Alkalilimnicola ehrlichii MLHE-1: one gene and its partners. The protein of the gene in region 2 binds, or shares a complex with, the protein of the main gene of each other region. Links are inferred from orthologs where the notes say so. Each region holds a gene or a part of one and is shown on either strand. Other genes may lie near its edges. The genes, in order: holA, holB and dnaN.

The links.
Region 1: the proteins of holB (region 2) and holA are in contact, whole or in part, in a cryo-EM structure (PDB 8GIZ), measured with the Escherichia coli proteins. The link is inferred for Alkalilimnicola ehrlichii MLHE-1 from one-to-one orthologs.
Region 3: the proteins of holB (region 2) and dnaN are in contact, whole or in part, in a cryo-EM structure (PDB 8GIZ), measured with the Escherichia coli proteins. The link is inferred for Alkalilimnicola ehrlichii MLHE-1 from one-to-one orthologs.

What each region holds. Positions count from the first base shown.
Region 1 is NC_008340.1:445,047-455,284, forward strand. Bases 3,250-6,215 are described here. They hold holA (DNA polymerase III subunit delta), read left to right. Parts: upstream 3,250-4,207; coding sequence 4,208-5,224; downstream 5,225-6,215. Other genes in these bases: leuS (leucine--tRNA ligase), read left to right, coding at 3,250-3,608; MLG_RS02015 (LPS-assembly lipoprotein LptE), read left to right, coding at 3,666-4,205; MLG_RS02025 (glutamate-5-semialdehyde dehydrogenase), read left to right, coding at 5,298-6,215. Also shown: lnt (apolipoprotein N-acyltransferase), read left to right, coding at 1-246; MLG_RS02005 (zinc ribbon-containing protein), read right to left, coding at 290-841; more of leuS, read left to right, coding at 1,014-3,249; more of MLG_RS02025, read left to right, coding at 6,216-6,560; nadD (nicotinate-nucleotide adenylyltransferase), read left to right, coding at 6,568-7,242; rsfS (ribosome silencing factor), read left to right, coding at 7,255-7,626; 23S rRNA (pseudouridine(1915)-N(3))-methyltransferase RlmH, read left to right, coding at 7,630-8,097; MLG_RS02045 (bacteriohemerythrin), read left to right, coding at 8,259-8,744; MLG_RS02050 (Maf family protein), read left to right, coding at 8,784-9,392; rng (ribonuclease G), read left to right, coding at 9,395-10,238. UniProt on the Escherichia coli protein: Part of the beta sliding clamp loading complex, which hydrolyzes ATP to load the beta clamp onto primed DNA to form the DNA replication pre-initiation complex.
Region 2 is NC_008340.1:1,620,197-1,630,468, reverse strand. The notes cover bases 7,225-10,224. They hold holB (DNA polymerase III subunit delta'), read left to right. Parts: upstream 7,225-8,217; coding sequence 8,218-9,231; downstream 9,232-10,224. Other genes in these bases: MLG_RS07215 (aminotransferase class V-fold PLP-dependent enzyme), read right to left, coding at 9,692-10,224; MLG_RS07220 (PilZ domain-containing protein), read left to right, coding at 9,303-9,665; tmk (dTMP kinase), read left to right, coding at 7,565-8,218; mltG (endolytic transglycosylase MltG), read left to right, coding at 7,225-7,568. In the rest of the region: rpmF (50S ribosomal protein L32), read left to right, coding at 1-64; phosphate acyltransferase PlsX, read left to right, coding at 139-1,167; MLG_RS07265 (beta-ketoacyl-ACP synthase III), read left to right, coding at 1,164-2,135; fabD (ACP S-malonyltransferase), read left to right, coding at 2,234-3,178; 3-oxoacyl-ACP reductase FabG, read left to right, coding at 3,200-3,955; acpP (acyl carrier protein), read left to right, coding at 4,084-4,323; fabF (beta-ketoacyl-ACP synthase II), read left to right, coding at 4,445-5,683; pabC (aminodeoxychorismate lyase), read left to right, coding at 5,698-6,555; more of mltG, read left to right, coding at 6,552-7,224; more of MLG_RS07215, read right to left, coding at 10,225-10,272. UniProt on the Escherichia coli protein: Part of the beta sliding clamp loading complex, which hydrolyzes ATP to load the beta clamp onto primed DNA to form the DNA replication pre-initiation complex.
Region 3 is NC_008340.1:575-8,333, forward strand. What follows is about bases 146-3,126. They hold dnaN (DNA polymerase III subunit beta), read left to right. Parts: upstream 146-1,076; coding sequence 1,077-2,177; downstream 2,178-3,126. Other genes in these bases: dnaA (chromosomal replication initiator protein DnaA), read left to right, coding at 146-856; recF (DNA replication/repair protein RecF), read left to right, coding at 2,242-3,126. In the rest of the region: more of dnaA, read left to right, coding at 1-145; more of recF, read left to right, coding at 3,127-3,306; gyrB (DNA topoisomerase (ATP-hydrolyzing) subunit B), read left to right, coding at 3,378-5,795; otsB (trehalose-phosphatase), read left to right, coding at 5,823-6,596; MLG_RS00040 (glycoside hydrolase family 15 protein), read left to right, coding at 6,589-7,759. UniProt on the Escherichia coli protein: Confers DNA tethering and processivity to DNA polymerases and other proteins. Acts as a clamp, forming a ring around DNA (a reaction catalyzed by the clamp-loading complex) which diffuses in an ATP-independent manner freely and bidirectionally along dsDNA.

The DNA of each region.
Region 1 (10,238 bases), 1.2 Mb from region 2 along the record:
CGGGCGCGTGAGGTGGAGCGGCCCATGGTCCGGGCCACCAACACCGGGATCTCGGCCTTCATCGACCACGACGGCGGGGTGGCGGAGCGCCTGCCCCGCCTGGCGCTGGCCGACGCCGCCCAGCCGGTCCAGGGCCGGGACGGCCTCACCCCCTACGCCCGCTGGCTCAACGGGCCGGTGGTGGGGCTGGTACTGCTGGTGATGGCCGGCCTCGCCGGATGGCGCTGGTGGCGCCGCCCGGGCTGAGGCGGTGTCCGGGGCGGCCGGCGCGGTGGCCGGCCGGGTGGGGTCAGTTCGCGTTCTTCTCCTCCTCCTGCTCCTCTTGGTCCCAGCCGGTGCGGCGCACAAAGCGTGTGCCGTGACAGGCCGGGCAGGGGGGGACGTGGCCCGTCTGGCTGAAAGTCATGTTGCGCCCGCATTCCTGGCATTCGAGCACCCCGGGGCCGGTGATCTCCCCGGTGCGGTATTCCTCGCGCACGTGGCCGGTGCGCTGGAACTCCAGCCACTCCACCCGGGTGCGGTCGGCCACCGAGGAGAAGGCGTCCCAGAGCCAGTTCTCCAGCAGTTGCAGGTCCATCTGGAACCAGCCGCGCAGGTCGCGCTCGTCGGTGTGGGCCAGGAAGCGCCCGGCCTCCTCCACGTCGCGGCGCAGGTACTCGGCAATGTTCTCCGCCTCGTCGCGGGTGAGCTCGCCCAGTTCCACCGCCTGCTCCTTGGCCCATTGGAGCGCATCGGCCACGCTGTGCCGGTCACCCTTGATGCGCTCGCGGATGCGATCCAGCATGCGATCGTAGCCGCGCAGCAGGTGCTGTTGCTCTTCTTTTTTCTGTTCGTCGTTCATGGCCGCGCTCCGTTGTCTGGCTCGTTCACCCCATTTAAACGCGTGTGGCCCGGCTTGGCCAGCCGCCGGGCGGCTCGGTGGAGTGTCGCCGCCCCCTGCGGTATCCTTGCGGGTTTCCCGGGGCGCGCCGCCGCGCCCGCAACCCGCCAACCGTTCAACGTGATAAAGGCCCATGGACGCAAGCTATCAACCCGAACAGATCGAGGCCCAGGCCCAGCGTTACTGGGACGAGCAGCAGAGCTTCGCCGCCCGCGAGGAGCGTGAGGGCGAGAAATTCTACTGCCTCTCGATGTTCCCCTATCCCAGCGGGCGTCTGCACATGGGCCATGTGCGCAACTACACCATCGGCGACGTGATCAGCCGCTACCAGCGCATGCAGGGGCGCAATGTGCTCCAGCCCATGGGCTGGGACGCCTTCGGCCTGCCCGCCGAAAACGCCGCCATGAAACACGGCGTGCCCCCGGCCCGCTGGACCCGCGAGAACATCGAGACCATGCGCGGCCAGCTCCAGCGCCTGGGCTTCGCCTACGACTGGGACCGCGAGTTTGCCACCTGCGACCCGGAGTACTACCGCTGGGAGCAGTGGCTGTTCACCCGCCTCTACAAGAAGGGCCTGGTCTACAAAAAGACCGCCACCGTCAACTGGGACCCTGTGGACCAGACCGTGCTGGCCAACGAACAGGTGGTGGACGGCCGGGGCTGGCGCTCCGGTGCGGTGGTGGAGCGGCGGGACATCCCCCAGTGGTTCCTGCGCATCACCGACTACGCCGACGAGCTGCTGGAGGCGCTGGACGAGCTGCCCGGCTGGCCGGAGCAGGTGCGCGCCATGCAGCGCAACTGGATCGGCCGCTCCGAGGGCGTGGAGCTGGATTTTGCGGTGGCGGGGCACAGCGACACCCTGCGGGTTTACACCACCCGCCCGGACACCCTCTACGGCGTCACCTACGTGGGCCTGGCCCCGGAACACCCGCTGGCCGCGGAAGCGGCCGAGGGCAACCCGGAGATGCAGCGTTTCATCGAGGACTGCCGCAAGGGCGGGGTGGCCGAGGCCGATATCGCCACCATGGAAAAGCGCGGCATGGACACCGGCCTGAAGGCGGTGCACCCGCTCACCGGCGAGCAGGTGCCCATCTGGGTGGCCAACTTCGTGCTGATGGAATACGGCCACGGCGCGGTGATGGCCGTGCCGGCCCACGACCAGCGGGACTGGGAGTTCGCCAGCAAGTACGGCCTGGATATCCGCCCCGTGGTGCACCCCTCCGCCGAAGAGCGGGCGGACGTGAGCGAGGGCGCCTTCACCGACGACGGGGTGCTGGCCGACTCCGGCGAGTTCTCCGGGCTGCCCTCCGCCGAGGCCCGCCAGGCCATCGGCGAGAAGCTGGAGGGCCTGGGCAAGGGGGAGCGTACGGTTAACTACCGGCTGCGCGACTGGGGCATTTCCCGCCAGCGCTATTGGGGCGCGCCCATCCCCATGATCCAGTGCCCGGCGTGTGGCGACGTGCCGGTGCCGGACGAGGATCTGCCGGTGGTGCTGCCCGAGGATGTGGACGTCACCGGGGGCGGCTCGCCGCTCAAGGACCTGCCGGCGTTCTACCAGACCACCTGCCCCCAATGCGGGGGCGAGGCGCGGCGTGAGACCGACACCTTCGACACCTTCATGGAATCCTCCTGGTACTACGCCCGTTTCGCCTGCGCCGACCAAAAGGGGGCCATGCTGGATGAGCGGGCCGATCAATGGCTGCCGGTGGACCAGTACATCGGTGGCATCGAGCACGCCATCCTGCACCTGCTCTACGCCCGCTTCTTCCACAAGCTGATGCGCGACGAGGGCCTGCTGCAGAGCGACGAGCCCTTCCGCAACCTGCTTACCCAGGGCATGGTCATCGCTGAAACCTACTACCGGGAGCGCGGGGATGGCGGCAAGGACTGGTACAACCCCGCCGAGGTCACCGTGCAGCGGGACGAGCGCGGGCGGCCGGTCTCCGCGGTGCTCGAGGACGATGGCGAGCCGGTGGTCATGGGCGCCATCGAGAAGATGTCCAAGTCCAAGAACAACGGCGTCGACCCGCAGGCGCTCATCGACCGCTACGGCGCCGACACCGTCCGCCTCTACACCATGTTCGCCGCGCCGCCGGACCAGTCCCTGGAGTGGTCCGACTCCGCCGTGGAGGGGGCCTATCGCTTCCTGCGCCGGTACTACGGGCTGGTGCGCGACCATGTGGCCGCCGGCCCGGTGCCGGCGTTGGACGTGGCGTCCCTGGACGACGCCGCCCGCGACCTGCGTCGCAAGGTCCACGAGACCATCGCCAAGGCCTCCGACGACGTGGGCCGGCGCTACACCTTCAATACCGCCATCGCCGCGGTCATGGAGCTGTGCAACGCCCTGGGTAAGGCGGCGGCCAACGAACCGTCCGGGGCCGCGCGCGCGGTGCTGCAGGAGGGGCTGGAGGCGGCCACGCTGATCCTGGCGCCCATCGCGCCGCACGTGACCCACGTCTGCTGGCAGGCCCTGGGCCATGATGAGGCGGTGATCGATGCCCGCTGGCCGGCGGTGGACGAGTCGGCGCTGACCCGCGACACCATTGAGCTGGTGGTGCAGGTCAACGGCAAACTGCGCAGCCGGCTGCAGCTGCCCGCCGACGCCGACAAGGCGGCGGCCGAAGCGGCGGCCCTGGCGGACGAAAAGGTGCAGCGCTTCACCGAGGGCAAGACGGTGCGCAAGGTGATTGTGGTGCCGGGTAAACTGGTGAATATTGTCGCCAACTGACCCGCCGGCGCCGCGGCGCCACGCCACCACCGACCCATGCCCATGGGGGGAAGGAGAATGAACCGCCCGGCAACGCTTGGAATGGCCCTGCTGCTGGCCCTGCTGCTCAGCGCCTGCGGCTGGCAACTGCGCGGCGTTGGCGGCGGTGCCGCCGGTCTTGATGGCACCGCGGTCTACGTGGCCGGCAGCCCGGCGCGGGCGTTGCAGGACGCCGTGGACGAGGGCCTGTCGGTGAGCGGCGCGCGGCAGGTGGATAGCGCGGAGGCCGCCGACCTGGTGCTGCGCATCGTCGGCGACGCCCGCGAGCGGCGGACCCTGACCGTGGACCGCGATATCCGCGCGCGGGAGTACGAACTGCGTTACCGCCTGACCTTCGAACTGGACAACGCCGACGGCGAACACCTGCTGGCACGCAGCCAGGTCAACGCCGTCCGCGGCTTCCGCGCCGATCGGGACGACCCGGTGGGCACCGAGGGGCGTGAGGAGGAGTTGCTCATCGACCTGCGCCGGGACGCCGTGCGCCTGATGCTGCTGCAGGTCGCGGCCCACCGGGACGCCGAGCCGATCACCGACGACAACGCCGCAGCGGCGGACTGACCGTGCAGATCAAACCCCACGACATCGCCCGCCACCTCGAGCGCGACCTGCTGCCCGCCTACCTGGTGGCCGGCGATGAGCCGCTGCTCATCCAGGAGAGTGTGGACGCCATCCGCGCCACGGCCCGGGCGCAGGGCTACGACGAGCGCGAGGTGCTGGAGGTGGAGCCCGGCTTCGAGTGGGAGCGGCTGCACCACGCTGCCGGCAACCTCTCGTTGTTCTCCGAGCGGCGGCTGATCGAACTGCGCCTGCCCGACGGCAAGCCCGGCAGCCAGGGCGCCAAGGCCATCCAGGGCTACTGCCGGCAGGCGCCGCCCGACACCCTGCTGCTGGTGATCAGCGGCCGGTTGCCCGGAAAGACGCGGCAGAGCGCCTGGGTGAAGGCCCTGGAGGGGTTGGGGGCGATGGTGTACTGCTGGCCCGTGGGCGGGCATGAGTTCCCCGGCTGGCTGCGCCGGCGGCTTCAGGCCCACGGCCTGCAGCCCAGTGACGACGCCGTGGACCTTCTGGTGGCGCGCTCCGAGGGCAATCTGCTGGCCGCCAACCAGGAGATCGAAAAGCTGGCCCTGCTGCACGGCAGCGGTCCGTTGGATGGCGATACCGCCGCCGCTGCGGTGGCGGACAGCGCCCGCTATGAGCTCAACGACCTGGGTGACGCCATGCTGGCGGGCGAGCGCGGCCGCGCTTACCACGTGCTGCAGGGCTTGCGCGAGGAGGGCACGGCGGCCCCGCTGGTCCTCTGGGCCCTGGCCCGGGACCTGCGGGCGGTGGCCGACCTGCGCTGCAAGCGCCCGCCGCGACCGGAGTGGGAGCGCTTCCTGCGGGCCCACGGTGTCTTCAAACCGCGGGTGCCGCGGGTGGTGGGCGCCGCCCGGCGGGGCCGGCGCGAGGACTGGCTGCACCTGCTGGCCCGCTGTGCCGGCGTGGACCGCACCGTCAAGGGGGTCGGCGAGGGCCGGCCCTGGGATGAACTGGCCCGGCTGGTGGACGCCGCCGCCCGCCTGGCCGCGGCGGGATGAGTCTGGCCCGCACAGCATATAAACTACCCGGTAGGTACCGTCACCCCAAGCCAACAGGACGAACCTCAGCCTCATGACCGAAGACATCCGTGCTTACATGCAGACCCTGGGCCGGCAGGCCCGCGAGGCCGCTCGCGAGATGGCTCGTGCCGACACCGGCCACAAGAACGCCGCGCTCCATGCCATGGCGGACGCCCTGGAGGAGCACGCCGGTGATCTCAAGCGCGCCAACGCCGACGACCTGGAGAACGGCCGCGCCAACAACCTGGACCCGGCCCTGCTGGACCGCCTGGAGTTGAACGATGAGCGCATCCACGGCATGGCCGAGGGGCTGCGCCAGATCGCCGCGTTGCCTGATCCGGTGGGGGCCATCCGTGATCTGGCCTTCCGCCCCTCCGGCATTCAGGTGGGCCGGATGCGGGTGCCGCTGGGGGTCATCGGCATTATCTACGAATCGCGCCCCAATGTGACCGCCGACGCCGCCGCCCTCTGCCTGAAGAGCGGCAATGCCGCGATCCTGCGCGGCGGTTCCGAGGCCCGCCACTCCAACGCCGCCATCGCCGCCTGCGTGCGCGCCGGGCTGAAGCGCGCCGGGCTGCCCGGAGAGGCCGTGCAGGTGGTGGAGACCACCGACCGGGCCGCCGTCGGCGAGCTGATCCGCATGGACGAGTACGTGGACGTGCTGGTGCCGCGCGGGGGCAAGGGCCTGATTGAGCGGATCACCGCCGAGGCCACCGTACCGGTGATCAAGCACCTGGACGGGATCTGCCACGTCTACATCGACGACTCCGCCGACCCGGCGAAGGCCATCAGCGTGGCCTACAACGCCAAGACCCAGCGGCTGGGGACCTGCAACACCATGGAGACCCTGCTGGTGGCCGAGGCCATCGCCGAGCGGGTGCTGCCCGAATTGGCCCGCCGCTACCGCGAGTCGGAGGTGGAGCTGCGCGGCTGTGAGGCCACCCGCCGGCTGATCCCGGATGCGGTGCCGGCCACCAAGGAGGACTGGTCCACCGAGTACCTGGACGCCATCGTCTCCATCCGCATCGTGCCCGGCCTCGATGAGGCCATCGAGCATATCGCCCGGCACAGCTCCGGCCACACCGAGAGCATCCTCACCGAGGACTGGTCCCGGGCCCGGCGGTTCCTGCGCGAGGTGGACTCCAGCTCGGTGATGGTCAACGCCTCCACCCGTTTCGCCGATGGCTTCGAGTACGGCCTGGGGGCGGAGATCGGGATCAGCACCGACAAGCTGCACGCCCGCGGCCCGGTCGGTCTTGAGGGGCTGACCACCGAGAAGTTCATCGTGCTCGGCGACGGCCACATCCGCGAATAGCGCTATCGTGACCGAGCCCCGAGCACTGACCGGCCGCACCCCGCTGGGCCTGTTTGGCGGTACCTTCGACCCGGTGCACTACGGCCACCTGCGCCCGGCGCTGGAGGCCCAGCAGGCGCTGGGCCTGGCCAGCGTCCGCCTGCTGCCCTGCCGGCTTCCGCCCCACCGCGCCCGGCCCGGCCGCGATGCCGGCCAGCGGCTGGATCTGCTGCGGTTGGGCGCCCGCGAGGTGCCGGGCTTCCGGGTGGACGATCGCGAGCTGCACCGCTCCGGCCCCTCCTACACGGTGGACACCCTGCGCCACCTGCGCCAGGAGCAGGGTTCGGCGCGGCCGTTGGTGCTCCTGATGGGGGCGGACAGCCTGGCCGGGCTGGGGCGCTGGCACCGCTGGCGGGAGCTTTTCGACTATGCCCACGTGGTGGTGCTGGACCGCCCGGGCCACGCCTCCCAACCGGACGGTGAGGTGGCCGCCGAGGTGGCCGGGCGCTGGCTGGATGGGCCCGGGGCGCTGCGGGACGCCCCCGCCGGCGGTTTCTACCGGCTGCCGGTCACCCCGCTGGCGATCTCCGCCACCCGCATCCGCCGGCTGTTGGCCCAGGGCCGGTCGGTGCGGTTTCTGCTCCCCGAGGCGGTGCGCCGCCATATCCATCAGCAAGGCCTGTACGGTTATCCGCAGGTGTGAGGACTGCATTGCATGAGTAAAGCCGAGATCACCCTGGAACAGCTGGAGACCCTGCTGCGCGAGGCCCTGGAGGACATCAAGGCCGAGGACGTGGTGTGCCTGGATGTGCGGGGACGGACCCCCATGACCGACCTGATTGTGGTGGCCACCGGCCGTTCCACCCGCCACGTGGCCTCGGTGGCCGACAGCGTCGCCGACGATCTGCGTGAGCACGGCATCCGCCCGTTGGGCGTCGAGGGTCAGCCGGGTTCAGAGTGGATACTGCTGGACCTGGGCGACGCGGTGCTGCACGTGATGACGCCGGAGGCGCGGGACTTCTACCGCCTGGAGCGGCTCTGGAGCGTGGAGGAGCACGGCGAGGCGGCCCAGGGCGGCCGCGACTGAGCGGTGCGTATCCGCTTGATCAGCGTCGGCGGGCGCATGCCCGGCTGGGCCGCCGAGGGCTACCGGGAATACGCCCAGCGGTTGGGCGGCGGGATCAGCCTGGAGCTGGTGGAGATCCCCCTGGGGCGGCGGGGCAAGGGGGCCGACCCCCGCCGGGCCCTGGACGAGGAGGGGCGGCGGATGCTCAAGGCCCTGGGTGACGAACAGGTGGTGGCCCTGGACGTCCGCGGCAAGGCCTGGGACACCCCGGCGCTGGCCCGTGAACTGGACGGCTGGCTGCACGACGGCCGCGACCTGGCCCTGCTGGTGGGCGGGCCCGACGGCCTGCACCCGGACTGCCTGGCCCGCGCCGAGCGCCGCTGGTCGCTCTCGCCGCTGACCTTCCCCCACATGCTGGTCCGGGTGCTGCTGGCCGAGCAGCTCTACCGGGCCTGGAGCCTGCTCCAGGGGCATCCCTACCACCGGGCCTGAGCAGCGCTGCGACACCGGGCCCGGTGGAGCGGGGCGCCACTTCTTGCTAACCTGCCCTGGCGATCCAAACGGCCGGGTCGACCGCCCGGGCCACCAGCCGCCATTCCGCGTGGCCGCGATGCGCCGGGCGGTATCCTCGTCCCGCAGAAGGAGCTTGCGCCGTGAGTTACCTTTCCTGGTCCAGCGATCTGGACACTGGTATCGACGCCATCGACAAGCAGCACCGGCGTATTGTCGAGTACATCAATCAGCTCGAGGACGCCCGCAGCCAGGGCGATCGCGCGCTGATCGGCGAGGTGCTCGAGGGGCTGGTGGACTACACCCAGTCCCACTTCGCCTTCGAGGAGCAGATGATGGAGGACGCGGGCTACCCGCTGCTGCGGGGGCACCGGCGGGTCCATCAGTTGTTCATCAAACAGGTGGGGGAGTACTGCCGCCGCTTCGACGCCGGCGAGGACGTGGCCGAAGAGCTGCTCAATCTGCTGCAGCGCTGGCTGTTCAACCACATCAGGCATGACGATGCAGCCTACGTGGACGACGTCAAGGCCAACATGCAGGCCCTGGAGCGCGACGAGGCGGGCGACGGCGCAAAGAAGGAGGGCTGGCTGGCGCGCAATCTGCGGCGCTTCTTCGGCCGTGGCCACTGATCCCGGCCAGATAACAAGAGCTGACACCCGAGGATGGTCATGCAACCGGAATATCGACCGCACATCTATCTTGCATCGAATTCGCCACGACGACGAGAACTGCTCGATCGCATCGGCGTTCACTACGCCTGGATGGACCCGGGGGTGGATGAGGTGCTCGGCGAGGACGAGAGCCCCGAAGTGTTTGTGCTGCGTATCGCGCTGGAGAAGGCGCGCGCCGGCTACCGCAGTCTGCAGGAGGACCCCGAGCGTGAGTTGCTGCCGGTGATGGGCGCCGACACCGTCGTGGTGCTGGACAATGAGCTCCTGGGCAAGCCGCGCGGCCGCGAGCACGGCCTGGAGATGCTCCAGTCCCTGTCCGGAACCACCCATCGGGTGCTTACCGGCGTGGCCCTGGTGGACGACCGGGAGGCCACCCGGCTGTCGGTCAGCCATGTGACCTTCCGTGAGCTCGAGCGCGCCGAGATCGAGCGCTACTGGGCCACCGGCGAGCCCCAAGACAAGGCGGGCGGCTACGCGATTCAGGGCCGCGCCGCCGTGTTCGTCGAGCACCTGGAGGGCAGTTACTCCGGCGTGATGGGACTGCCCCTGTTCGAAGCCGCCCAGTTACTGGACGAGTTTGAAATCGACTACCAACGGCACTGGTAGGCGTGGCCCAGGAAATCCTGATCAACGTCACCCCGCGCGAGACGCGGGTCGCCCTGGTTGAAAACGGGGTGCTCCAGGAGTTGCACCTGGAGCGGGCCCGCCGGCGGGGGCTGGTGGGCAATCTCTACAAAGGCCGGGTGGTGCGTGTGCTGCCGGGGATGCAGGCGGCCTTCATCGAGGCTGGACTCGAGCGCACCGCCTTCCTGCACGCCTCCGACATCGCCCGCGCCGAGCCCGCCCCGGTGGGGGACGAACCGAATGGCCGGCCGCCCCCCCTGCCCATCGACGAGCTGCTCACCGAGGGCCAGGAGGTCGTGGTCCAGGTGCTGAAGGACCCGATTGGCAGCAAGGGGGCGCGGCTGACCACCCATATCACCATCCCCTCCCGATACCTGGTCCTGGCCCCGGGCAGTCGTGCCCTGGGCGTCTCCGCCCGGGTGGAGGATCCGGCGGAGCGCGAGCGCCTGCGCGCCATCGGCGAGTCGCTGCTGGCCGACCGCGGCGATATGGGCATCATCGTGCGCACCGCCGCCGAACAGGTGGCCGAGGAGGCCCTGCGGGCCGATTTCGACTTCCTGCTGCGGCTCTGGCAGTCCATCAGTGAGCGGGCCGCGCATGCCTCTGCCGGTCAGCGGGTGCATGAGGACCTCCCGCTCACCGTGCGCGCCATGCGCGATCTGGCCGGCAGCGAGGTGGAGCGGGTGCGGGTGGACTCGCGGGAGAACTACCTCAACGTGGTCTCCTTCTGCCGCCGCTTCCTGCCCGAGATGGCGCCGCGGGTGGAGTATTACCCCGGCGAGCGGCCGCTGTTCGACCTCTACAACATTGAGGACGAGATCCTGCGCG
Region 2 (10,272 bases):
CCACCATGTCAGCCCTGACGGCTACTACCGGGGCCGAAAGGTCATGCAGGGGCGCGAGGACTGAGACGCATGGGTGAAGGAAACCCGCCCGCCAGCCCGGCTCGGCGGGCGGTTTCTTTTTAACCATGGGCCAGGGGCATGACTGAGTCGGTTACTATCAGCCTGGACGCCATGGGTGGCGATCATGGCCCCGACGTGGTGGCTCCCGCTGCGCTGGCGGCGCTGGCGCGTAACCCGGCGCTGCGTCTGATACTGGTCGGTCAGGCCGAACCGGTGCGCCAGGCGTTGCAACGGCATGGCGGACAGGAGAGCGAGCGGCTGTGGGTCCATCCCGCCAGCGAGGTGGTTGCGATGGATGAGCCGCCCTCGCAGGCGCTGCGGACCAAAAAAGACTCCTCCATGCGGGTCAGCATCCAATTGGTCAAGCAGGGTGAGGCGGACGCCAGTATCAGTGCCGGCAACACCGGCGCCCTCATGGCCACGGCCCGTTATGTGCTCAAGACGCTGCCGGGCATCGATCGACCGGCGATCATGAGCACCATCCCCACCAAGGGCGGGTACGCCCACATGCTCGACCTGGGTGCCAACGTCGATTGCACGGCGGAGCATCTGTTTCAGTTCGCCGTGATGGGTTCGGTCTGTGCCGAGGCCATCGACGGCGTGGCGCAGCCGCGGGTGGGGCTGTTGAATATCGGTGAGGAGGAGATCAAGGGCAATGACCAGGTAAAACGGGCCTGTCAGATGCTCACCGACTCCCCCCTGAACTACGTCGGGTACGTGGAGGGGGACGGGATCTTCAAAGGTCTGGCCGATGTCGTCGTCTGCGACGGCTTCGTCGGAAACGTCGCCCTGAAGAGCAGCGAGGGTGTGGCGGGACTGATCGCCCACTACCTGCGGGCCGAGTTCCAGCGCAATCTCTTCACCCGGCTGGCGGGGCTGATCGCACTGCCGGTGCTGCGCTCCCTGCGCGGTCGGATCGACCCGCGCCAGTACAATGGCGCCAGCCTGCTCGGATTGCGTGGTATCGTGCTCAAGAGTCATGGTGGCGCCGACGCCTTCGCCTTCGGCCGCGCCATCGAAACGGCGGTGCTCGAGGTGCGCAAAGGGGTTCCGCGCATGATCGATCAGCGCCTTGAGAGCCTGTTGGCCGCGAAGGAGTCTCCGTGAGCTACGCGCGTATCATCGGCACCGGCAGCTACCTGCCGGACGAAGTGATTACCAATCACGATCTCGAGCGGCTCATCGACACCTCCGATGAGTGGATCCGCGAGCGCACCGGTATCACCGAGCGCCGCCGCGTGGCGCCGGATCAAACCTGCGGTGACTTGGCCGAGGAGGCCGCCCGGCGTGCCCTGGAGGCGGCCGATGTCTCGCTGAGCAGCATCGATCTGGTGATCGTCGGCACCTGCACCCCCGATCGGGTCTTCCCCAGCACCGCCTGCCTGCTGCAGGAGCGGCTGGGGATGCGGCACGGGTCGCTGGCCTTCGACCTGTCCGCCGCCTGCTCCGGTTTCGTCTATGGCCTCGGTGTCGCCGATCAGTTCTTCCGGACCGGTGCCGTGCGCCGCGCCCTGGTGATCGGCGCCGAGACCATGACCCGGATCCTGGACTGGAACGATCGCGCCACCTGTGTGCTGTTCGGTGACGGGGCCGGCGCCGTCGTCCTGGACCGCAGTGAGGAACCGGGCATTCTCTCCACCCATCTGCACTCGGACGGGCGCTATCAGGACCTCCTCGGGGTGCCGTGGGGGCCGGGGCAGGGGTATGAGAAGCGCGACGCCCTGGGGCCCTACATCACCATGCAGGGCAACGAGGTCTTCAAGGTTGCGGTGCGCACCCTCAGCCGTATTGTCGATGAGAGCCTCGCCGCCAACGGGCTGGAGAAGCGCGACATCGACTGGCTGGTGCCCCACCAGGCCAACATCCGGATCATCCAGGCCACTGCCCGCAAGCTGGAGATGCCCATGGAGCGGGTGGTGGTCACCGTGGACAAGCAGGGCAACACCTCGGCGGCCTCCATCCCCATGGCCTTGGACACGGCCATCCGTGACGGCCGGATCAAGCGGGGCGATTTGCTCCTGCTGGAGGCCTTCGGTGGCGGCTTTACCTGGGGCTCCGCCCTGATCCGGTACTAAGGGGCAAGCCCGGCCGCGGGCGATCGCGGCCGGGCAAACCGCTCCGCGGAATCGATTGGATACGCAATCCTCACGGCATAGACACGGCACAACGGATCATGAGCGATAACGACACCAAGCTCGCCTTTGTCTTCCCCGGCCAGGGGTCCCAGTCCGTCGGCATGATGGACGATCTGGCCTCGGCCAGCCCCGTCGTGGAACAGACCTTCCGGGAGGCCGGGGATGCCCTCGGCGCCGATCTCTGGGACCTGGTCCGCAACGGCCCGGAAGACACCCTTAACCGCACCGACTACACGCAGCCGGCCATGCTGGCCGCCGGGGTCGCCACCTGGCGGGCCTGGCGCTCGGAGGGCGGTGCCGAGCCGACGGTGTTGGCCGGGCACAGTCTCGGCGAGTACACCGCCCTGGTCTGCGCCGGCGCCCTGGGCTTCCAGGATGCGGTGCGCCTGGTCGCTCAGCGCGGCCGCTTTATGCAGGAGGCGGTTCCGGCCGGGCAGGGCGCCATGGCGGCGGTCCTGGGCCTGAACGATCAGGCGGTTATCGACGCCTGCGCCGCGGCCGCCGGGGACGAGGTGGTCTCGGCGGTCAACTTCAATGCCCCCGGTCAAGTCGTTATAGCGGGCGCCCGAGCTGCGGTGGAGCGGGCCATGGCGGCCTGCGAGTCCGCCGGGGCCAAGAAGGTGATGCCCCTCCCGGTGAGCGTTCCCTCCCACTGCGCCCTGATGAAGCCGGCGGCCGAGCGCCTGGCCGAGGTGCTGGCCGATATCCCCCTGGAAGCACCGGCCATCCCCGTCGTGCACAACGTGGACGTCCAGACCGCAAGTGACCCGAATGCAATCCGCGAGCGGCTGATCGCCCAACTGCACAACCCCGTCCGCTGGGTGGAGACCATCCACGCCTTGGTGGATCAGGGTGTCACCCAGGTGGTGGAATGCGGCCCGGGCAAGGTCCTTGCCGGCCTCAACCGGCGGATTCAGCGTCGCCTGCCCGTCGTGGCCCTTGCGGATGCGAAGAGCCTGGAAAAGGCCAAGGCAAGTCAATAACTAACAAGGAGCTTTTCAGCCATGTTCAGCAATCAGGCGCTGGAGAATCAGGTGGCCCTGGTCACCGGGGCCACCCGCGGAATCGGCCGCGCCATCGCGCTCCAACTGGGCGCCATGGGTGCAACGGTGGTGGGCACCGCCACCTCCGAGAAGGGCGCCGAGCGCATCGGTGAGACCCTGAGCGCCCAGGGCATCGCCGGGGGCGGCCGGGTGTTGGACGTGACCGATCCCGACCAGGTGGCCGAGGTGGTCAAGGCCATCGGCGCCGACTTCGGCGCCCCGACGGTGCTGGTGAACAACGCCGGCATCACCCGCGACAACCTGATGATGCGCATGAAGGAGGAGGACTGGAGTCGGATCCTCGACACCAACCTCAGCTCCGCTTTCCGGATGGTAAAGGCCTGCATGCGCGGCATGATGAAGGCCCGCCAGGGCCGGATCATCAACATCGGTTCGGTGGTGGCGTCTGCGGGTAACGCCGGTCAGGCCAACTACTGCGCCGCCAAGGCGGGCTTGGAGGGCCTGACCCGCTCCCTGGCCCGTGAGCTGGGCAGCCGCGGGATCACGGTGAACACCGTGGCACCGGGCTTTATCGAAACCGACATGACTCGGGAGATGCCCGAGGCGCAGCGTGAGGCCCTGGTGGGCCAGATCGCGCTGGAGCGCCTGGGCCAACCCGAGGACATTGCCGCCACCGTGGGCTTTCTGGCCACACCGGCGGCCGGTTACATCACCGGTAGCACCCTGCATGTCAACGGCGGCATGTATATGGGCTAACGATTCGCTTTGGTTTGTGTTAGCGTGCGCGTGGTCGTGGCTGGTGGCACGGCCGGTGGAGTTCACATACAATACCGGCCCGCAGCCAAGCGACTGCGCCAGGAAACCCTTTCGGAGGACGCATCAAAATGAGCAGCATCGAAGAACGCGTTAAGAAAATCGTCGTCGAGCAGCTTGGGGTCAAAGAGGAAGAGGTGAGCGGTGAGGCCTCCTTTGTCGACGATCTTGGCGCTGACTCGCTGGATACCGTGGAACTGGTCATGGCGCTCGAGGAGGAGTTCGAGTGCGAAATTCCTGACGAAGAAGCTGAGAAGATCACCACCGTTCAACAGGCGGTCGACTACATCAACAAGCATCTGGGCTCCTAAACCGGGCCCAGGCTGGCTTCAGTCGTGATCGGCGCCCCAGGGCCGGCCAAGCGCCGGCCCTGATTTTTTGTGCCGCCCCCGTCGGGGCCCGGCGCGGCTGACAGGCTTGAGGGGTGCAAACGTGTCCAAACGTCGAGTAGCAGTTACCGGGCTGGGTCTGGTGTGCCCGCAGGGCAATACCGTAGATGAGGCCTGGGAAAACATCCTGGCCGGCCGGTCCGCTGCCCGCAGCATCGACCGCTTCGATGCCAGTGAGTTCCCGGTACAGTTCGCGGCCATGCTTCAGGGCTTCGACGTCGGCCGGTACCTGTCGCCCAAGGAAGCTCGCAAGATGGACCCCTTCATCCACTATGCGATTGCCGCCGGTGTGCAGGCCATGGAGGACTCCGGCCTGGCCGTCAGCGACGAGAACGCGGACCGCATTGGGGTGTCCATCGGTTCAGGCATTGGTGGCATCAGCGGGATCGAGGCCAACATGGCCGTGCTGAACCGGAGCGGTGCCCGCCGCATCTCGCCTTTCTTCGTCCCCAGCAGCATCATCAACATGGCCTCGGGCCACCTCTCGATCCGCTACGGCCTTAAGGGGCCTAACCTGGCCACGGTCACCGCCTGCGCCGCGGGCACCCATAACATCGGCCAGGCGGCCCGCGCCATCGCCTATGGTGATGTGGACGCCATGCTGGCGGGCGGCTCCGAGATGCCCATCTCGCCCCTGGGGCTGGCGGGCTTTGCCGCCGCCCGGGCGCTCTCCAACCGCAATGACGAGCCCGCTCAGGCCAGCCGCCCCTTTGAAAAGGGACGGGACGGCTTCGTCCTGGGCGAGGGCGCCGGCATCGTGGTGCTCGAGGAGATGGAGGCGGCCAAGCGCCGCGGTGCGACCATTTACGGCGAACTGGCTGGCTTTGGCATGAGCGGCGACGCCTATCACATCACCTTGCCGGCGGAGGGGGGCGACGGCGCCCGTCGGTGCATGGTGCATGCGCTGCGGGATGCGCACATCACGCCCGATCAGGTGGACTACATCAATGCCCACGGCACCTCCACACCGGCCGGTGACCGCGTTGAGGTGGAGGCCGTGCGCACCGCCTTCGGGGACCACGCCGATCGCCTGGCGATGAGTTCCACCAAGTCCATGACCGGCCACCTGCTCGGCGCCGCCGGCGGGGTGGAGGCGATCTTCTCACTGCTCGCCTTGCGCGATCAGGTGGCGCCACCAACGATCAATTACGAGGAGCCGGACCCGGACTGCCGGCTGGACTTCGTGCCCAATGAGGCCCGGGACCTGACCATGAATGTGGCCCTGTCCAACTCCTTCGGTTTCGGCGGGACCAACGGCAGTCTGGTCTTCCGGCGCGTCTAGGCCGCGGACCGGCCATGGCGGTCACCTGGGTCAACGGCGTTCCCTGCGACCGGATTGCCGTGAACGATCGGGGCCTGGCCTACGGCGATGGCCTGTTCGAGACCATCGCTGTGGTGGCCGGCCGGCCCCGCCTTTGGGAGGCGCACCTGGACCGGCTACGTGCTGGCTGCGCCCGGTTGCAGCTGCCGGAGCCTCCGGCGGAGCCGCTCTGGCGCGAGGCCCGCGCCCTCTGCCGGCAGCAGCCCACCGGGCATGGGCTGCTCAAGCTGCTCTACACCCGCGGCAGCGGCGGCCGGGGGTATGCCCCACCCGCTGAGCCCGAGGGCACCCGCATCCTCACCCTCCACCCCTGGCCGGACTGGCCTGAGACGCACTGGCGCAATGGCATCGAGCTGTTTCTGTGTCAAACTCGGCTGGCCCGCCAGCCGCTGTTGGCCGGCCTCAAACACCTCAACCGCCTGGAGCAGGTCCTGGCCCGGAGTGAATGGAGCGACGAGCGCTGGGCGGAGGGCCTGGTCCGCGATGGAGAGGGGTGGCTGATCGAAGGCACGGCCAGCAACCTGTTCGGCGTGGCCGGCGAGACCCTGATCACCCCGCCCCTGGACGATTGTGGTGTCGCCGGGGTTATGCGTCGTAATATCATGTTGTTATCGGATGAATTGCAGATCCCCTACGAAGTGACACCGGTGGATCCGAATGCCCTGAGAGGGATGGACGAGGTGTTTGTGAGCAATTCGCTGGCCGGCATCTGGCCGGTGCGGGGCCTGTCGGACGGGACCGTATGGGCCGCCCCGGGCCCCGTCACCCGGCGGCTGCAGCAGGCGCTGTGCGCTCAGGGCGTCGTCCCCGGTCCGGGGCGGGGCGAAGCATGAACTGGGCCCGTCTCACGCTGCTGACGACGCTGCTCTTGGTGATGGCCGCCCTGGCGGTCGGTGCCTGGGCCTGGCAGGCCTGGGACCGGCTCACTGCGCCTATCACAGCGGACGGGGAGTCGGTGGTCATCGAGATCCCCCGGGGCGCCTCCTTCCGCCAAGTGGTTGAGCGGCTGGAGCGGGAGACGGCCTTCGAGGATGGCCTGGCCCTGCGGCTGTACGCCCGCTATACCGGCGACGACGCCCGGGTCCAGGCGGGCGAGTACGCCCTGGAGCCGGGCATCAGCGTGCTGGATGCCCTGGAGCGGTTCGCCCGAGGCGAGGTCGTCCAGCACCGCATCACCGTGGTCGAGGGCCTCACCTTCCGCCAGATGCGGCGTCTCATCGAAGCCCACCCGGCCCTGGAGCAGACCCTTAAGGGGCTGGACGATGAGGGGGTGATGGCCGAGCTGGGCAAGCCGGATCGTCACCCGGAGGGCTGGTTCTACCCCAGTACCTACACCTTCCCCCGCGGGACCACCGACCGTGACCTGCTGGCCCGCGCCATGCGCCGCATGGAGCGCCGCCTGGAGGAGGAGTGGGCGGCGCGGGCCGACGGACTGCCCCTGGAGACGCCCTACGAGGCGCTGATTCTGGCCTCCATCATCGAGCGCGAGACCGGGCGGGACGGGGAGCGGGCGAAGGTGGCCGGCGTCTTCACCCGGCGGCTGGAAAAGGGCATGCGCCTGCAGACCGACCCGACGGTCATCTACGGCATGGGTGAGGCCTATGACGGGCGCATACGCAGCGCCGATCTGCGCCGGGACACGCCTTATAACACCTACACCCGCCACGGCCTGCCCCCGACGCCCATTGCCATGCCCGGCAGCGCCTCGATCCGCGCGGCCGTGAACCCGGCGGACCACGACTACCTCTACTTCGTCTCGCGCGGCGACGGCAGCCACCAATTCTCCCGCACCCTGGCGGAACACAACCGTGCCGTGCGCCGCTACATTCTGGGGGAGGGCGAATGACCCGGGGCCGTTTTATCACGCTGGAGGGGCTGGAAGGGGCGGGTAAGAGCACCGCCCTGACCCGCGTGCGGGAGTACCTGCAACGGCAGGGGATCGACGCGGTGATGACCAGGGAGCCCGGCGGCACCCCGTTGGGGGAACGCATCCGGGCGTTGCTGCTCGGTCAGTCGGAGCCGCCCATGGCCCCCGCCACCGAGGCGTTACTCATGTTCGCGGCCCGCTCCGAGCACCTGGACAAACGGATCTGGCCGGCCCTGGAGCGGGGCCAGTGGGTGGTCTGCGACCGTTTCACCGACGCCAGTTACGCCTACCAGGGCTGGGGCCGGGGTCTCGGTGCCGAACGGATTGCAGCATTGGAGGACTGGACCCAGGGTGCGCTGCGCCCGGACCTGACACTCTGGCTGGATGTGCCGGTGGAAACCGGCCTGGCTCGCGCCGCCGGCCGGGGCGAGGCCCCCGACCGCTTCGAGCAGGAGCGGGACGGGTTCTTCGAGCGCGTGCACGAAGGTTACGCGGCGTTGGCAGAACGCTTCCCCGAGCGCATCCGGCGGGTGGATGCCGGTCAACCCCTGGAGGCCGTGTTAACTGCCTTGGAGGAGGCCCTGGCCTCGGCGGTCACGCGCTGGCTCAGCGGCACGGAGGCGCACTGATGGCGGATACCCCAGCCAGCGAGCTGGCGGAACCGGCTTGGACCCCACCGACCGGATCGGTGCCGGAGTGGCTCGACGACAGGCTCTCGGAACTGTTGCGCCAGGCGGCGTCCGGGCAGCTGCCACACGCGCTGTTGCTGGCCGGGCCTGCGGGCACCGGTAAGTCGCTGCTGGGTGGCCACCTGGTGCGTGCCTTGCTCTGTCACCAGCCGGGCGAGGGGGGCCGGGCCTGCGGGCGTTGTGAATCGTGTCGCGCGCTGGCTCGGGGCCTGCACCCGGATTTCCGCCACTTGGCGCCCGAGGAGCGGGCGGTGATTACCGTCGATGCGGTGCGTGCCCTCGGACGCTTTCTCAACCTGAGTGCGCGGTTCGGTGGATGGCGGATCGCACTGATCGATCCGGCGGACACCCTGACCGTCAATGCGGCCAACAGCCTGCTGAAGACCCTCGAGGAACCGCCCGCCACCACTCTCCTGGTATTGGTGAGCTCACGCCCGGCGCAACTGCCCGCCACCATCCGCAGTCGCTGCCGCCACCTGACGATACCGGTCCCGCCCGCGGAGAGGGCCTTGAGCGGGTTGCGGGGCCAGGGGCTGACCGTCACCGAGCGCACCTTGGCGCTGGCCGGGGGGGCGCCCTTCCGGGGGCTGGCCTGGGAGGAGGCGGGGCTACCCGAGCGATTGGATCGCCTCGCCGCGGATCTGCTCGCCCTGCACCAGGGCCGCCAGGACCCGATCGCGCTGGCCCGCGACTGGGCCGACCTGGACCTTCCGGTGTTTCTGGATGTGTTGGCCACCCTGCTCGCCGAACTGGCCCGGTTCCAGGCCGGGGGGGCGGAGGCGAGCCGTGCTGCGCCCGCCGCCCCGCTCCGGGCGCTGGCGGCGGAGACAACCCCGACCGCCGTCCTCGGCCACCTGGAGGCGGTCCACGAGGCCCAGTACCGCCAGGGCCACCCGCTCAATCCGCAGTTGGTCAGGGAGTCGTTGCTGGTGGGTTGGTTGGAAGCGGTCTGACGCCGCTGCCCTGCGCCGGTTTCAATCCCGGGGCGGGCGTGGGAGACTAACGGCAGGGAGGAGAGCAGCGTATGGCGGAAACACCTCGTAAGCCCCGTAGTCGTCACGGCATTCTGTCCTTGTCCATCAAGGACAAGTCGGCCCTCTATGCCGCCTATATGCCGTTCCTGAAAAACGGTGGCCTCTTCGTGCCCAACAGCAAAAGCTACCAGCTCGGCGACGAGGTCTTCATGCTGCTCTCGCTCATGGAGGAGTCGGAGAAGATCCCGGTGGTCGGGCGCATCGCCTGGATCACCCCCCAGGGGGCCCAAGGCAACCGCACCGCCGGCGTCGGGGTGCAGTTCTCCGACAAGGACAACGGCGCCGCCCGCCGCAAGATTGAGGAGTACCTGGCCGGCGCCCTGGAGTCGGACCGCCCCACCCACACCATGTGAGGCCTCGCGGTGCCTGCCCCGCCCGCTCAAGCCCGGCAGTGGGGCAGGGCGGCGAGGAGTTGCTCGGTGGCGTACTCCAGGCGGGTTGGCTCGGTGTAAAAATGGGGCGAGAAACGCACGCCGCCCATGCGGTGGGCGGCGACCACACCCGCCGATGAGAGCCGTTTCCACAGTGCACGGGCATCCGCCCCCGGGGCCCGGAAGGTGACGATGCCCGCGTGGCGCCCCCCCTCCCGGGGCGTGATCAGCTCCAGTTCCGGCCGTTGATCCACCCAGTCCATCAGGTGGCGGGTGTTATCGAGCACGTTCTCGGCGATCGTGTCCGGCCCCACCTCCAGCAGCAGGCTGACGCTGGCCACCAGCGCGTGCACCCCGAGCATATTGGGGCTGCCGCACTCGAAGCGACGGGCACTGGCGGCCGGCGCCCAGTCACTACGGTCGTAGTCCCCCGCGTGCTCCACCATGTGCCAGCCGTACTGATAGAGCTGGAGCTGGCCGATCAGCTCCGGGCGGACGTACATAAAACCCAACCCCTCCGGGCCCAGCAGCCACTTGTGCCCATCCGCCACCACAAAATCCGGCGCCAGCGCCGCCACATCCAGGGGCA
Region 3 (7,759 bases), 1.6 Mb from region 2 along the record:
CGCCGTGGGCAACGCCATGCTGCGCCGGCGGCCTGAGGCCCGGGTGCTCTACCTACACTCGGAGCGCTTCGTTGCCGACATGGTGAAGGCCCTGCAGCACAACGCCATCAACGAATTCAAGCGCCACTACCGCATGGTGGATGCACTACTGATCGACGATATTCAGTTCTTTGCCCGCAAGGAGCGCTCTCAGGAAGAGTTTTTCCATACCTTCAACGCCCTGCTGGAGGGCGAACAGCAGGTCATCATGACCTGCGACCGGTATCCCAAGGAGGTCAACGGCCTGGAGGAGCGACTCAAATCGCGCTTCGGCTGGGGGCTGACAGTGGCCATTGAGCCCCCGGAACTGGAAACCCGGGTCGCCATCCTGATGAGTAAGGCGCTACAGGAGGGCGTGGACCTGCCTCATGAGGTGGCCTTCTTCATCGCCAAGCGGATTCGCTCCAATATCCGTGAACTCGAAGGGGCCCTGCGACGAGTAGTGGCCAACGCCCAGTTCACCGGCCAGGAGATCACCGTGGAGTTCACCAAGGAGGCCCTGCGCGATCTGCTGGCGCTGCAGGACAAGCTGGTGACTATCGACAACATCCAAAAGACCGTGGCCGAGTATTACAAGATCCGGGTGGCGGACCTCCTGTCAAAACGGCGCAGTCGATCCATCACCCGCCCCCGGCAGATGGCGATGGCGCTGGCCAAGGAGTTGACCAGCCACTCCCTGCCGGAGATCGGTGACGCCTTCGGCGGACGTGACCACACCACCGTGCTGCACGCCTGCCGAAAGGTGGAGTCGCTCTGCGCCGAGGACAGCCGGATCGAGGAAGACTATAGCAACCTGTTGAGAACCCTCAGCACATGATGTGGATAACCCCGGGACGAAACCGAGCGGACCGATGCGACCAATCTTATCCACAGATTGTTCCACAGCGGTCCCCAGGCAAACCGCCCGCTTACTCACCCCGGAAAACAGAAGCAACCTATTGATTGAAAAAGGGAATAAAAACTTATGCACAGCGTGCTGTGCACACAGTAATAACAACAGTCTTTACTTATCTACATATTGATTATTAGGGATCGGCATGCGCATCGATATCCAACGCGAAGACCTGCTCAAGCCTCTACAAGCCATCATCGGCGTCGTGGAACGACGGCAGACCCTGCCGGTGCTGGCCAACGTCCGCCTGGAGTTGGGCGACGGCCTGGCCCGGCTGACCGCTACCGATCTGGAAGTGGAACTGGTCGCCAGTCTGCCCTGCCAAGTCACGGAAGGCGGGGACATCACACTGCCGGCGAGGAAGCTGCTGGATATTTGTCGCAACCTGCCGGATCAGAGTCAGATCCAGCTTCAGGTCGACGGCGAACGGGCGAGTCTGCGGGCCGGGCGGAGTCGGTTCACCCTCGCCACACTGTCGGCGGACGATTACCCGAGCATCGAAGACATTGGCGCCCGGGAGACCGTGCGGCTGCCCCAGGGGCAACTGAGGAAGCTGATTGAGCGCACACACTTTTCCATGGCCGTGCAGGATGTCCGGTACTATCTGAACGGGCTGATGGTGGAGCTGGAACCGGCGATGGCGCGCATGGTGGCCACCGACGGCCACCGCCTGGCACTGGCCGAGCAAGCCATCGACACCGGGGTCGAGGCACCGCGTCAGGTGATTGTCCCGCGCAAGGGGGTTCAGGAACTGTTACGGTTGTTGGATCACAGCGATGAGGGGGCCGACCTGGAGTTGGGCGACAACCATATCCGGGTCAAGCTCGGGGACGTCCGGTTCACCTCCAAATTGATCGATGGCCGCTTCCCGGACTACCGTCGGGTGGTGCCGGAGGCCACCGAGACCCCCGCGACAGTGAATCGGGAGGACCTTCGCCACGCCCTCCTCCGGGTCTCGATCCTATCCAACGAAAAGTACCGCGGTGTCCGGTTCCTGCTCGACGGTGGTACGCTCAAGGTCGCATCGCACAACCCCGAGCAGGAGGAGGCCGAAGAGGAGGTCTCGGTCGACTACGGCGGGGCCCCGCTGGAGGTCGGCTTCAATGCCGGGTATGTGCTCGATGCGCTGGGGGCGTTGGACGATGAGGATGTTCGCCTGACACTCCGGGACAGCGCGAGCAGTGGGCTGATCCAAGGGGTAGACGACCAGACCTCAAGGTACGTCGTCATGCCCATGCGCCTGTGAGCGCCGAAACGGTGACAGGCGTAATGGCGGTGGTCGGCAAACGCCCCGGGTGGTGATGGGCATTATGTCACTGGCGGCCGAAGGGGTGCGCAACCTCCAGCCGTTTGAGCTTACGCCTGGCGCCGGAATCAACGTGGTGGTGGGTGCCAACGCCGCGGGGAAGACGAGCCTGTTGGAGGCCATCTACTTCGTGGCGCGGACCCGGTCCTTCCGCGCCACGCGGACGGCGCAAATGATCGGGAACGGTCATGAGGCCTTGTGGGTTCGGGCTCAGACTCAGGGGCATACCATCGGGGTCGCCCGGGACAGCCAGGAGACGCAGGTCCGTCTGGACGGTCGGGACGGGCGAAGCCTTTCCGAACTGGCCCGCTACCTACCGGTGCAGGTCATCAATAGTGAGCACCAGCGGTTATTGCTGGACGGCCCTGCCGTGCGGCGCAGTTTTTTGAACTGGGCGGTGTTCCACGTGGAACCACAGTTCTCAACTGTGTGGGGCCGTTACGTCCGCGCCCTCCGGCAGCGCAATGCTGCCCTCAAGGCGGGCGAGTCCCGCTTGGCGTGGGCCTACGACGAGGGCCTCATCGAAACGGCCGACACCATCGACCGTAACCGGCGCCACCTCATCGACGCCCTGGAGCCGCGCTGGTCGGCCTTGGTCCGCCGCTGGCTGCCGGACGAACCGGTGGCCCTCCATTACCGCCCGGGCTGGCGGAGCGACGAGCCGCTCGCTGATCGCCTTGAAGCCCAGCGGGAGTTGGATCGTCAGCGGGGGTTCACCAACAGTGGGCCGCATCGCGCCGATCTGAGTTTCCGCGTGGCCGGTGTCGAGGCCCAGCACCGGCTCTCGCGCGGACAGCAAAAGCTTCTGGTGCTCGCCCTGCTGCTCGCCCAGGCAGCGGTTACCCACACCCTGACCGGCCAGTCGCTCACCTTGTTGGTGGATGACCTCGCTGCGGAGCTCGACCCGGCGCGGCGTGCCGCCGTGGTGGAGGCGATCGCCTCCAGTGGCAATCAGGCCTTCCTGACCGCCATTGAGCCGGGCGATATCCCCCTCGCCCCCGACGCCGCGCAATGGTTCCACGTGGAACAGGGCCGTATTCACTCCGGCCCGCCGCCGGCGGCCGGCTGACCCGATAGGCCTGGGCCCCGCCCTTGCTCCGGGTGATATACTCGTTCCCTTAATCCAGAGAGCGTGACCCCATGACCGAGCAAACCAGCTACGACTCCGACAGTATCAAGGTCCTCCGTGGCCTCGACGCCGTCCGCAAGCGTCCCGGGATGTACATCGGTGACACCGATGACGGCACCGGACTGCACCATATGGTGTTCGAGGTGGTGGACAACTCTGTGGACGAGGCCCTGGCGGGCTACTGCAGCGAGATCCAGGTGACCATCCATGGCGATAACTCCGTCACCGTTGCCGACAACGGTCGGGGTATCCCGGTGGACATCCACACCGAGGAAGGTTGTTCCGCCGCCGAGGTCATCATGACCGTCCTGCATGCCGGCGGTAAGTTTGACGACAACAGCTACAAGGTCTCCGGTGGCCTGCACGGTGTCGGCGTCTCGGTGGTCAACGCCCTTTCCGAGCGCCTGCGCCTGGTAATCCAGCGCAACGGCAAGGTGCATACCCAGGAGTACCGGATGGGTGTCCCGGTGGAACCGCTGAAGGTAGTGGGCGAGACCCAGGAGACGGGCACCCGACTAACCTTCCTGCCAAGCCGCGAGGTCTTCACCCAGACCCAGTACAACTACGACATTCTCGCCAAACGGTTCCGCGAGCTCTCCTTCCTCAACCCCGGGGTGCGCATCGCCCTGAAGGACGAGCGCACCGAGAAGGAAGATGTCTTTGAGTACGCCGGCGGCATCAAGGCCTTCGTCGAGCACCTCAACCGCAATAAGGACCCGCTCCATCCGACGGTTTTCTACCTTGCGGGTATGCGGGAGAGCGTCGGCGTGGATGTGGCCATGCAGTGGAACGACTCCTACCAGGAGAATATCTTCTGTTTCACCAATAACATCCCCCAACGCGACGGCGGTACCCACCTGTCCGGTTTCCGCGCCGCACTCACCCGGACCCTGAACCAGTACCTGGAGGCGCAGGGCTACGCCAAGAAGCTCAAGGTTACCCCCACCGGGGACGATATCCGTGAGGGCCTGACGGCGGTGGTCTCGGTCAAGGCACCCGACCCTAAGTTCTCCAGTCAGACCAAGGACAAGCTGGTCTCCTCTGAGATCAAGGGCATCGTAGAGGGGGTGCTGGCCGAGGCCTTTAACGACTTCCTTTACGAGAATCCCGCCGAGGCCAAGGCCATTGCGGAGAAGATCATCGACGCCTCCCGCGCCCGCGAGGCCGCCCGCAAGGCCCGTGAGATGACCCGGCGTAAGGGGGTGCTGGACGTTGCCGGCCTGCCGGGCAAGCTGGCCGATTGCCAGGAAAAGGACCCCGCCCAGTCCGAGATCTACCTGGTGGAGGGTGACTCCGCCGGCGGCTCCGCCAAGCAGGGCCGTGATCGCCGTTATCAGGCCATCCTGCCCCTGAAGGGCAAGATCCTGAATGTGGAGAAGGCTCGCTTCGACAAGATGCTCGCCTCCGTGGAGGTGGGCACCCTGATCACTGCCCTGGGCTGCGGTATCGGTAAGGACGAGTTCGACCCGGACAAGCTGCGCTATCACCGCATCATCATCATGACCGACGCGGACGTGGACGGCTCCCACATCCGGACCCTGCTCCTGACCTTCTTTTACCGCCAGATGCGCGAATTGGTGGAGCGGGGTCACGTCTACATCGCCCAGCCGCCACTGTATAAGGTCAAGCGCGGCAAGCAGGAGCATTACGTCAAAGACGAGGCGGAACTCACCGAATACCTGCTCCAGATCGCCCTCGCCGATGCCAGCCTGCACAGCCAGGAGGGCGCTCCGCCCATCTCCGGTGAGGCGTTGGGCCGCCTGGCGCGCCGCTACCTGGAGGCAATGGACCTGGTCGACCATATGCGTCGGCGCTGGGACCCGACCCTGCTGTCAGAGATGACCGCCCTGGCGCCGGTCTCGGAGCAGGACTTCGCCGACGGCGCGGCCATGACCCGATGGTTCGAGACCCTGGTGGAGCGGGCCAATGCCCAGCAGGACAAGTCGGTCACCTATACCCTGGACCTGCAGCTGGGCACCGAGGGCGGCTTCAAAGAGGCGCGGGTCATCAAGCGGATGCACGGCATCCTCTACCCCTATACCTTCAACTCGGCCTTCTTCCTCTCTGCCGAGTACGAAACCCTCAAGCGGCTGGCCGAGCAACTCCATGGCCTGTTCGGTGACGGTGGTTTCATCCAGCGGGGCGAACGGCGTAAGCCGGTGGCCACCCTGCAGGAGGTGGTGGACTGGCTGATGGATGAGGCCCGCCGGGGCCAGAGCATCCAGCGCTACAAGGGGTTGGGTGAGATGAATCCGGATCAACTCTGGGAGACCACGATGAACCCCGACACCCGCCGCCTGTTGCGGGTGACCATCGAGGATGCGGTGGCCTCCGACGAGATCTTCACCACCCTCATGGGCGACCAGGTGGAGCCTCGCCGGGATTTCATCGAACAGAATGCCCTGACGGTGGCCAACCTGGACATCTGATCCGTCCGTGGGGGAGAGGGCCGGGCCATGGACTCTGGGCACAAGACGCACCTCTGGCGGCGACCGGACCTGGCCTTCTTCCTCGATCTCGACGGCACCCTCCTCCCCATCGTCCCCCATCCCGACGACGCCACGCTGGACGCTTGTGGCCGCACCGTCCTGCGCGAGCTGATGGCGCTCAGTGGCGGCGCCGTCGCCCTGGTCAGTGGCCGCACCATCTCCGCCGTCGACCGGGTCGTCGAGCCGCTGCGCCTGCCGGTGGCGGGGGTGCACGGGGCGGAATGGCGCGATCCCGCCGGCCGCTACCACCGGCCCTCTGCGCCCTCGCCGCGGCTCATGACGGCCCTTCGCGATCGCCTCCGCGCCCTCACCGCCGCCTACCCGGGAACCTTCGTCGAGGAGAAGGGCATCGCCCTTGCCGTTCACTTCCGCCGGGCGCCCGAATACCAAATGCCGATCCAGCGGGCCCTGAGTGAGATCGCGGCCGGCGCCGCCGGTCAGCTCACGCTGCAAGCCGGCAAGTGCGTCTACGAACTTCGCCCGGCCGACGGGGACAAGGGCCGGGCGGTCAGACACTTTATGGCCGAGGCCCCGTTCGCCAGCCGGGCCCCGGTCTACCTGGGCGATGACCTGACGGATGAACACGCCTTTGTGGCAGTGAATGCCCTGGGCGGCTATAGCATTAAGGTGGGTGCCGGTCACACCGAGGCGCGCTGGCGCCTGCCCGATCAACCGGCGGTGATCGACTGGCTCCGAGGAAATCGTCCGGCCGCCGCTATCAGGGGGGAGCACGGTGACTGATCTCAACCAGGCGCTAATCGGCAATTGCAGCTTCGCTGCCCTGGTCAACCGGGAGGCCGAGGTTACCTGGGCCTGTATGCCCCGGTTCGACGGTGATCCGGTGTTCTGCAGTCTCCTTGGGGACCCCGGTGTCGGTGACGGCCACGGCCGTTTCGCCATCCTTCTCGAGGGCCTTGCCCGCAGTGAACAGGCCTACGACCGCAACACCGCCATCCTCCGCACCCGCCTCTACGACCACCAGGGCGGGGTTGTGGAGGTCCTCGATTTTGCACCCCGATTCAAACAGTTCGGCCGCAGCTTCCATCCGGTGACCCTGGTGCGCCAGGTGCGCTGCCTGGGGGGCGCTCCCCGCGTCCGGATGGTGGTCCGGCCGGTGTTCGACTACGGCACGACCCGACCGATCATCACCCACGGAAGCAATCACATCCGCTACGTCTCGGGCGAGCAGGTGCTGCGCCTTACTACCAACGCCTCACTGACCGCCATTCTTGACGAGACGCCGGTGGTGGTGGATCAGGTCTTTACCTTGATCCTGGGACCGGACGAGACCCTGCCGCTCTCCCCGCACGAGGCCGCCAGCCAGTTCTACGAGCGCACCACTCACTACTGGCAGGAGTGGGTCCGCTACCTGGCCGTGCCCTTCGAATGGCAGGAGGCGGTAATCCGCGCCGCCATCACCCTCAAACTCAATACCTATGAAGACACTGGGGCGGTCATCGCCGCGGTGACCACCTCGTTACCGGAGGCGCCGCATACCACCCGGAACTGGGACTACCGCTACTGCTGGCTGCGCGACGCCTATTTCGTCATCAATGCCCTCAATCGCCTGGGTGCCACCAAGACCCTGGAGGACTACGCCCGCTTCATCATCAACACCACCGCGTCCAACGGTCAGCGGCCCCTGCGGCCGGTGTATCGGATCAACGGCCGGGACGATCTGGATGAGTACGTCGCCGAGGGCCTACCAGGTTACCGCGGCATGGGCCCGGTCCGGGTGGGGAACCAGGCCTATGAGCAGCAGCAGAACGACGTCTACGGCGCGGTGATCCTTGCCACCGCCCACCTCTTCTTCGACCGCAGGCTCCGCCGCATGGGCGATGAACCCCTGTTCCGGCGGCTGGAGGTTCTGGGGGAGCAGGCGGTGGCGGTCCACGAGCAGCCGG